DNA from 3 places in the Uliginosibacterium flavum genome. Region 1 is predicted to be linked to each of the others. Evidence: predicted binding sites of a transcription regulator. Region 1 holds the regulator's gene; each other region holds the start of a gene.
The links. Region 1 encodes sigma-54, which starts transcription at its own class of promoters, with help from an activator protein. Its sites were predicted from a motif close to TGGCACGCTTNCTGCTNA; they were not measured.
Positions count from the first base shown of each region.

Region 2: glnA (type I glutamate--ammonia ligase) is a predicted target of sigma-54. The motif match lies at 1,713-1,730, and genes of this name have one in related genera.
Region 3: nifL (nitrogen fixation negative regulator NifL) is a predicted target of sigma-54. The motif match lies at 1,624-1,641, and genes of this name have one in related genera.

Region 1 is NZ_JBEWZI010000002.1:120,488-123,569, reverse strand. It holds gene recX (recombination regulator RecX) at 1-182, shown strand, start outside; gene lptB (LPS export ABC transporter ATP-binding protein) at 169-891, shown strand; gene ABXR19_RS02235 (RNA polymerase factor sigma-54) at 937-2,439, shown strand; gene hpf (ribosome hibernation-promoting factor, HPF/YfiA family) at 2,457-2,786, shown strand; gene ABXR19_RS02225 (PTS sugar transporter subunit IIA) at 2,968-3,082, shown strand, end outside.
Region 2 is NZ_JBEWZI010000022.1:5,321-8,402, forward strand. It holds gene nadA (quinolinate synthase NadA) at 1-957, opposite strand, end outside; gene ABXR19_RS16430 (rhodanese-like domain-containing protein) at 1,034-1,489, opposite strand; gene glnA (type I glutamate--ammonia ligase) at 1,831-3,082, shown strand, end outside.
Region 3 is NZ_JBEWZI010000006.1:4,784-7,865, reverse strand. It holds gene rsxC (electron transport complex subunit RsxC) at 1-177, opposite strand, end outside; gene ABXR19_RS06895 (RnfABCDGE type electron transport complex subunit B) at 251-778, opposite strand; gene rsxA (electron transport complex subunit RsxA) at 789-1,370, opposite strand; gene nifL (nitrogen fixation negative regulator NifL) at 1,682-3,082, shown strand, end outside.

The DNA of each region.
Region 1 (3,082 bases):
TGGGCGAAGGTCTTGTCGAGGATGAGCTGACGCGCGCACGTGCGGTGTGGGCGAAAAAATTTGGTGAGTTGCCGAAGGATCAAAGCGAGTGGGCGCGCCAAGCGCGCTTCATGCAATCGCGTGGTTTTACGGTTGAAGTGATCCGGACAATGTTGAAAGAACCATTTAATGAGTCTGCTTAGGGTAGCCAGCCTGAAGAAACGCTACAAGTCGCGTACCGTGGTGCACGATGTTTCCTTCCAGGTCGGCAGTGGTGAGGTAGTGGGCTTGTTGGGCCCCAACGGGGCGGGCAAGACGACGTGTTTTTACATGATTGTTGGCTTGGTGCGTGCCGATGGCGGCAGCATCCATCTGGATGGTGCGGATCTGACTCACTGGCCGATCCACAAGCGCGCTCATCAAGGTTTGTCTTACCTGCCGCAGGAAAACTCGGTATTTCGCAAACTCTCGGTCAGCGAGAATATTCTGGCGGTGCTTGAGCTGCAGAAGCTGGGTAAAGCAGAGCAGGCGAAGCGTCTCGATGAGTTGCTGGATGAGTTGAACATTGCCCATCTGCGCGATGCGACCGCAATGTCTCTTTCCGGCGGCGAGCGTCGTCGGGTGGAAATTGCCCGGGCGCTGGCAACCCGCCCTCGTTTGATTCTGCTCGATGAACCTTTTGCAGGGGTTGACCCGATTGCAGTGCTGGATATTCAGAAGATCATTAGCTACCTGAAAGCACGTGGAATCGGGGTGTTGATTACCGACCACAATGTGCGTGAAACACTGGGGATTTGCGACCACGCTTACATCATCAATGCGGGTGAAGTGCTGGCGGGTGGTACGCCGGAAGAGATTGTGCAAAATGATCAGGTACGCCAAGTTTATCTAGGTGAACATTTCCGTTTATAACGTTTTTCATCAGGCCGGCATGGGCCGGCTGGTATCACTGTCCGCATGAAACCCTCGCTTCAGCTTCGCTTCTCCCAGCAACTGGCCTTGACGCCACAGTTGCAGCAATCCATCAAGTTGCTACAACTGTCCACGCTCGAACTCAATCAGGAAATCGAGCGCATGCTGCTGGAGAACCCGATGCTGGAACGCGAGGCGGGCGAGGAAGATGAGGGCGCAAGTCCGTCTCTGCCCGAGCCGCAAGAGGCCAGTATGGCCACTGCGGGTGAGGAGTACTCCAGCGAGCGCGTGTCTTCGGGCGAGGACGAGTATGAAGCGGCGAGCGTGGCCGACATGCCCGATAGCATCAACGAAGCCTACGACAGTGTGTCGGATGACGACATCGGCGAGGCCGCCGAATGGCGCAGTGAAGGGGCTTCGCACGGAAGTGGCGATGGTGAAGACGGCGATTTTCAGGATCTCCAGGCCGCAGCGACGTCCTTGCGGGATCATCTGTTGGGTCAGGTTGCCTTGATGGCCATGACGGATCGGGATCGCGCCTTGGTCATGCTGGTGATCGAGGCTCTGGATGATGACGGTCTGTTGCTGCAGGAGCTTGAAGAGCTTCTTCCGCTGATTCCGCCTGAATGGGATGTTGAGCTGGAAGATTTGACGATTTCCCTGCATCAGGTGCAAAGCCTTGATCCGGCAGGAATCGGGGCGCGCAACCTGCAGGAAAGTCTGCTTTTGCAATTGAAGACCCTGCCGGAGAGCGAGTCACGGCGCTTGTCCATGATCATCGTTGATGGCAATCTGGAGTTGCTGGCCGCACGTGACTTCGCCAAGCTCAAGCGCCGACTGTCCTGTAATGACGATGCATTGCGTTCCGCGCAGGAGTTGATCTGCAGCCTCAATCCCCGGCCGGGTGCTCGTTTTGCCGCGCCCGAGACGCGTTATGTGATTCCCGATGTGGTTGTCCGGAAATATCGGGGTGCCTGGACGGTAAATCTTAATTCGGAAGCAATGCCGAGGCTAAGGATTCACAAGGTCTATGCCGATATACTTCACCATAACCGGGGCGTAAGCAGCACACTGTCGACGCACCTGCAGGAAGCGAAGTGGTTGATCAAGAACGTACAGCAGCGGTTTGACACGATCCTGCGGGTTTCACAGGCGATAGTGGATCGGCAGCGACAGTTTTTCGAGCATGGCGAAGTGGCGATGCGTCCGCTTACCTTGCGCGAGATCGCTGAAGAGCTGGAATTGCACGAGTCGACGGTGTCGCGGGTAACGACTCAGAAATATATGGCCAGTGCCCGTGGCGTCTTTGAACTGAAATATTTTTTTGGCAGTCACGTTGCCACCGATACGGGTGGTGAATGTTCAGCTACGGCGATTCGCGCGCTGATTCGCCAGCTGGTTGCGGCTGAGGACGGGCGCAAGCCTTTGTCTGATGCCCGGATTGCTGAATTGTTGGGCCAGCAGGGTATTGTGGTAGCACGCCGGACAATCGCGAAATACCGGGAGTTGCTCAATATTCCGCCGGTCAGTCAGCGCAAGTCGATCTAACAGGAGAGGAGTGTTTTATGAATCTCAATATCACCGGGCACCATCTTGAAGTGACCCCCGCCCTGCGCGAGTATGTCAGCACCAAGCTTGATCGGGTGATTCGTCATTTTGATCATGTGACGGCAACCCATGTAATCCTCTCGGTACAAAAACTCAAACAGAAAGCTGAAGTGACAGTGCACGTGCGTGGTAAGGATATCCACGTGGAGTGTGAAGACGATGACTTGTATGCGGCGATCGATGCGATGGCTGACAAACTGGATCGTCAGGTACTCAAGCACAAGGAGAAAGCCGGTGATCACGGTCATGAATCCGTGAAGCGCCAGAGCATTGCAAGCGCGGACTGAGCGTGCGCGCAACACAGTTCAGCTGTGCTGCGGCCGGACTGGACGCAGCAGGGCGGGCGAGGCCTATAATGGGCCTGCCGCGACTGCAGGATGAAGTCCTGAACTGTCAATTTCCAACCTGACAAGCGGCGAGCTCCGAAAGGAGACTCGCCGCTGTTCTGTAAGTAAGACCGAACCTGGCATGAACCTGATCTCCAAGATTCTTGATCCGCAGCGGATTGTTGTTGATATCGCGCTGAATTCCCGTGCCGCGGTGTTTGAGTGCGTGGGGGCCCTGTTTGAGCAGCATAGCGGTC
Region 2 (3,082 bases), on a different contig from region 1:
CGAACACATGCACACCATCGGCGACATGAACTGCACCAGCTTGCCCTGATGCTTCACTTCTTCTGCCAGACGATTGACCAGATTCAGCTCGGTGCCGACCAGCCATTGCGTATTGTCCGGCGCTTCCTTGACGATCTTGATGATGTATTCGGTAGAGCCGACGTAATCGGAATTCAGGCAAACGTCGAAGGCCGACTCCGGATGCGAAATGACAAAGCCATCCGGATGCTGCGCGCGCCAGTTGGCAATATGCGAGGGCTGGAACATCTGATGCACGGCGCAATGGCCTTTCCACAGCAGCATCTTCGCACGCTTGATCTGGTCGTGGGTCAGGCCGCCGTAGGGCTGATCGGGGTCCCACACCACCATGTCTTCGAGCGGAATACCCATCTTGTGGCCGGACCAGCGGCCCAGATGCTGATCGGGGAAGAACAGGATCTTCTCGCGCTGGGCAAAACTCCACTCCAGAATCTTCGGTGCATTGCTTGAAGTGCAGACGATGCCGCCATGCTCGCCGCAGAAAGCCTTCAGATCGGCCGCGGAGTTGATGTAGGTGACCGGCGTGACCTGCTCATCCGGCGTGCCCAGCACTTCGCGCAGCTCGCGCCAGCAGCGCTCCACCTTCGACAAACTGGCCATGTCGGCCATTGAGCAACCTGCCGCCAGATCCGGCAAGATCGCGATCTGGTTCGGCTTGGACAGGATGTCAGCCACTTCGGCCATGAAATGCACGCCACAGAACACGATGTACTCGGCATCCGTCTCCCCCGCGAGGCGCGAAAGCTTGAGCGAGTCGCCGGTCAGATCAAGATGTTGATACACATCGGCACGCTGATAGTGATGCACCAGCAGGACAACGCGTTTGCCAAGTTTGGCCTTGGCGGCACGGATGCGCTCATGCGCCTCGGCGTCTTTAAGCGAATTGAATGAATCGAAAGCGATGATGGAAGTCTGCATGCTGCGATGTGAGTCAGTAAGGGGAAGGCCCGCAAGCTGCGAATTCTACTCCTCCCGCCTCACTCCTTAAACCTTGCTAGCTTTGTTGCCATGGCAGCCCGGCATGACGCCAGCCACCCAGACGACCGCGTTGGCCATCCGCATTGCGGTCACCTTCGAAACCTTCCAGCACGTTATAGCAATCCTGCATGCCGGCGGTGACAGCAGCAATCGCCGCATTGTGCGAACGCGCGCCGCTGCGGCAGATGAAGAGCAGTGGCGCTTGCAAGGCCTCCACCTGTTGCTGCAGAAGTGCCACAAACTGCGCATTGGGCACTCCGCCGGGATAAGTGTTCCATTCAATTTCAATGGCACCAGGAATCCGTCCCACCCAATCCAGCTCGGCACGCGTACGCACATCGACAATGCGCGCGCCTGGCAGCCCCAGCAATACGGCATGCGCCTCGTGCGGCGTCAAAGCCCCTGCATAGGGCAGTTTCATTTTTTCGGCACGCTCCCTGGCCCGGAGCAGAATCTCCGTCAGATTTTCCATGATTTTGTTTTATCCACGACAAAGACAAGCTCAAAGTATGCAATGAAGCAGCGGCCTCACCAAGCCGCACCATCTTGGTGCAATAAAACACAGCACTGCACCACAACAAAGCCTGCGCAAGGATCCGCACTACAGCGCCCTTGTGGCACAATTGACGCTCCCTGAAAGTTGGCAATATATAAAGCCGGAACGCGTCGGGAACGGAAGCATGGCCACAGAACATTGGCACAGGAAATGCTTATAACCGACCTTGACGCACTGCCCGAAAGTACCTGATTGACACTCACGGCGGATGGCGGACAGGTACGCAACCCGATTCAATTAACTCGTTAGGAGCTGAAGTGACCACGAAGACCCCTCAGGACGTTATCCAGCTGATCAAGGACCGCGAAGCCAAGTTCGTTGATCTGCGCTTTACCGACACCCGCGGCAAGGAACAGCACGTAACCGTGCCGTCCCACGTTGTCGATCTGGACTGGTTTGAACACGGCCACGCTTTTGATGGCTCGTCCATCGCCGGCTGGAAAGGCATTCAAGCCTCCGACATGCTGTTGTCGGCTGATCCGAACACGGCTAACATCGACCCCTTCTTCGACGAAGTCACCGTCATCATGACCTGTGACGTGATCGAGCCGTCTGACGGCAAGGGCTATGATCGCGACCCGCGCTCCATCGCGCGCCGTGGCGAGGCTTACCTGAAGTCCTCCGGCCTGGGCGATACCGCCTTCTTCGGCCCGGAACCCGAATTCTTCATTTTCGACGGCATCAGCTGGTCCGCTGACATGTCCGGCTGCTCGGTCAAAATCACCTCCGCCGAAGGCGCATGGTCGTCCGGCGACGACATGGGCGGCAACAACACCGGCCACCGTCCGACCGTCAAGGGCGGCTACTTCCCGGTTCCGCCGGTCGATAGCCATCAAGACATCCGCGCCACCATGGTGCTGATCCTCGAAGAGCTGGGCGTGCCGGTTGAAGTGTTCCACCACGAAGTGGCAACCGCTGGTCAGAACGAAATCGGCACGAAGTTCAGCACCCTGGTGCAACGCGCCGACTGGACCCAATTGCTGAAGTACGTGGTGCACAACGTTGCCCACCAATACGGCAAGACGGCAACCTTCATGCCCAAGCCCATCGTTGGCGACAACGGTTCCGGCATGCACGTTCACCAGTCGATCTGGAAAGATGGCAAGAACCTGTTCGCAGGCAACGGCTATGCAGGCATGTCCGAATACGCCATGTTCTACATTGGCGGCATCATCAAGCACGCCAAGGCCCTGAACGCCATCACCAACCCAGGCACCAACTCCTACAAGCGTCTGGTTCCGCACTACGAAGCTCCGGTCAAGCTGGCTTACTCGGCCCGCAACCGTTCGGCTTCGATCCGCATCCCGCACGTCCAGTCGGACAAGGCGCGTCGTATCGAAACCCGCTTCCCGGATCCGTTGGCCAATCCGTATCTGTGCTTCACCGCACTGATGATGGCCGGCCTGGACGGCGTGCAGAACAAGATCCATCCGGGTGAGCCGGCGGACAAGAATCTGTATGACCTGCCGCCGGAAGAAGACGCACTGATCCCGACCGTTTGCGCCAGCC
Region 3 (3,082 bases), on a different contig from region 1:
CCGGTCACCCACCGCCACCAGCGGCTTGGCCGGCGCACCTACGTGCTGCAGCAATGGCACACACAGCTTTGCCGGCAGGCTCATCACGCGCAGCGGCACATCGGCCGCCGGGCGTTTGTGATCGTCATGCGGATGCACGCCCCAGCGCGCTCCGTTCAGCATTTCAAGCATACCCATATTCTTCTCCTCAGGCGGCCAGCGCCGGCATTTCACAGGTCGGTTTAGCGACAGGCCAAACCCGACAATCGTTTCAAGCCAGGGCTGGTTTGCTCCAGTTCCAGTCACGCAGCGTCTGCGGCAGCGGACGCAAGATGATCGCGCCCGTCGGGCAGTCATCCATGCAGCCGCCACAACCCGTACAGGCCTCATGCAGCACGCCATGAATCTGTTTCGCTGCGCCGACAATGGCATCCGTCGCGCAATGCTTCATGCACTTGCCGCAACCGATGCAGATCTCTTCCGCCACCTCGGCCACCATCGGGCCTTTGTCCGCCACACCATCAAGCGACAAGGTGATCCCCAGCTTGGCCGCAATCGCCTGGGCCAGCGCCACACCGCCGCCGGGGCAAACCGTCGCTGCGGCGTTGCCTTCCACCACCGCCTCCGCCGCCGCGCCGCAACCAGCCAGACCGCATTGACCACAGTTGGTGCCGGGCATCATCTCGACCAGCTCGGAGACTAGGCTGTTGCCCTCCACCGCAAAGACTTTCGCCGCGTAACCCAGGCCCAGACCGAGAATCAGGCCCAGCGCGGTCAAACTCAGAATGGCTGCAATCATCGCGATCTCCTTAATTGAAGTTCAGGCCGGCAAAACCCATGAAGGCCAGCGACAGCAAGGACGCCAGCACGAAGGTGATCGGCACGCCGTCAAACGCAGCCGGCACCTTGACCAGCACCAGACGCTCGCGCAGCCCGGCAAACATCACCATCACCAGGGTGAAGCCCATCGATGAGCCGAAGCCATACACCAGGCTCTTCACGAAACTGTTGCCTTCCTGCACGTTGAGCAGGGCCACGCCCAGCACCGCACAGTTGGTCGTGATCAGCGGCAGGTAGATGCCCAGCGCGCGATACAGCCCCGGCACCGACTTCTTCACCACCGCCTCGACGAACTGCACCGTCGCGGCGATCACCACGATGAAGGTCAGGATGCGCAGGTATTCCAGCCCCAGTGGGGCGAGCAGAAAGTGGTCGATCATCCAGCCCGCGCCGGAGGCCACCGTGATCACGAAAGTCGTCGCCAAGCCCATGCCCAGTGCGCTATCGATGTTTTTGGACACGCCCATGAACGGACACAGGCCCAGAAATTTCGCCATCAGCACGTTATTCACCAGCGCCGTGGTCACCAGCAGGATCAGGTATTCACTCATGTCGGGTACAACCTCCTGGCTCCCCTTTCGCAGAATCCGTGCCAAGTTTTGGGCGCAGCACCGATCCGGTGCGTGCATGCCTTGCGCAGCCGCCATTTGCGGGCATCTGCAGGCATGCAGGCCGGGGAGGCAAGCTGCGCGCGGCTTGTAGGGGATGCAACAAGCCGACGAATGGATACGACAAAGCCCATTGCGTCGACAGGGTTTGAGCCAGCGCAAGGAAACCGGATCGTCTGCGCGAACGGGCACGAGAAGGCACGGAAGCTGCATTAACCCGTCTGAAGCAGCCTGAATCCCATGCGAGGCCCGTCATGCCCAGTCCGAAAAAGAAAACCGCCACTCCGCGCAGCTCCGTGCGCTCCATCCCCGCCGCGCTGTATCGCGCCGCCGTGGAGCAGGCCGACATCGCGATCTCGATCACCGATCCGCGCGCCAACATCGAATACGTCAACCCGGCCTTCACCCGCAAGACCGGCTTCAGCCCGGAAGATGCCGTCGGCCTGAACCAGAGCATCCTGTCGAACCACACCACTCCGCCCGGCGTTTACAAGGCGCTGTGGCAGCAGATCAACAGCAAGCAGCCCTGGAGCGGGCGTCTGGTCAATAGCCGCAAGGATGGCGGCAAGTATCTGGCCGACCTGACCATCACCCCGGTGCTGGACGAGGCTGGCGAGATCTCGCACTTCCTCGGCCTGCACCGCGACATCACCGAGCTGCACAAGCTCGAATGCGCCGTGCGCAACCAGAAGGCGCTGATCGAATCCGTCGTCGATGGCGCGCCGCTGGTGCTGGCCCTGCTCAACATGGAAGACCGCGTGCTGCTGGATAACCACGCCTACAAGGCGCTGATGGCCGACCTGCGCATGCAGGAACCCGCCGCGGTGCTGCTCGAGGCCGTGCGGGCCAATCTGGGCGCGGGCTTTGGCCCCTTCAAACCGGGCGCGCACGCCTTCCTCGACCAGCAGATCCGCCTGGATCGCCCGCACTGGCGCACGCCGCGCTGCTACGCCTGCTCCGGCGTGTGGGTGGCTGCCGACAAGGACAGCACCGACGCCTTCTACGACGAGGCGGCCGAAAGCTATCTGCTGCTGGTCGCCACCGATGTCACGCGCATGGTCATGGAGCAGGAGAAATCCCGCGTCGCCGCCCTGCACGCCGTACTCGCCGACGAGAACCGCCAGCAGGCCCTGCGCGAAAGCCTCTCGGCCGCCGTGTACCAGCTCGAAGGTCCGCTCAACGTCCTCAATTCCGTGGTCACCGTGATGGGCCGGCGCGGCTGCGATCCCGCCCAGGCTGCGCTGACGGATGCCCTCAAGGCCGGTCAGGACGCGCTCGAAACCCTGCGCGCCGCCGTGCCAGCGCTGGGCAGCGCGATCACCGGGCCGGTCAATATGAATGAAGCCGTGCGCGACGTGCTCGACCTGTCCGCACAGAAATTTCTCGCCACCGGCATCTCCGTGCAATGGGATCCGCAGCTCGTCCTGCCCACCCTGCAAGGCCATCCGAACCGCTTGCGCACGCTGATCAAGGCCTTGGTCGACAACGCCATCGAAGCCATGAACACCAAGGGCTGGCAGCAACGCCTGCTCGCCATCAGCACCCGCGCTGACAAACAGAGCATCGAGGTCACGGTCACCGACAGCGGCCCCGGCATCGATCCCGATCTGCGCCTGAAAGCCTTCGAGCCCTTCTTCAGCACCAAGAAAGGTCAG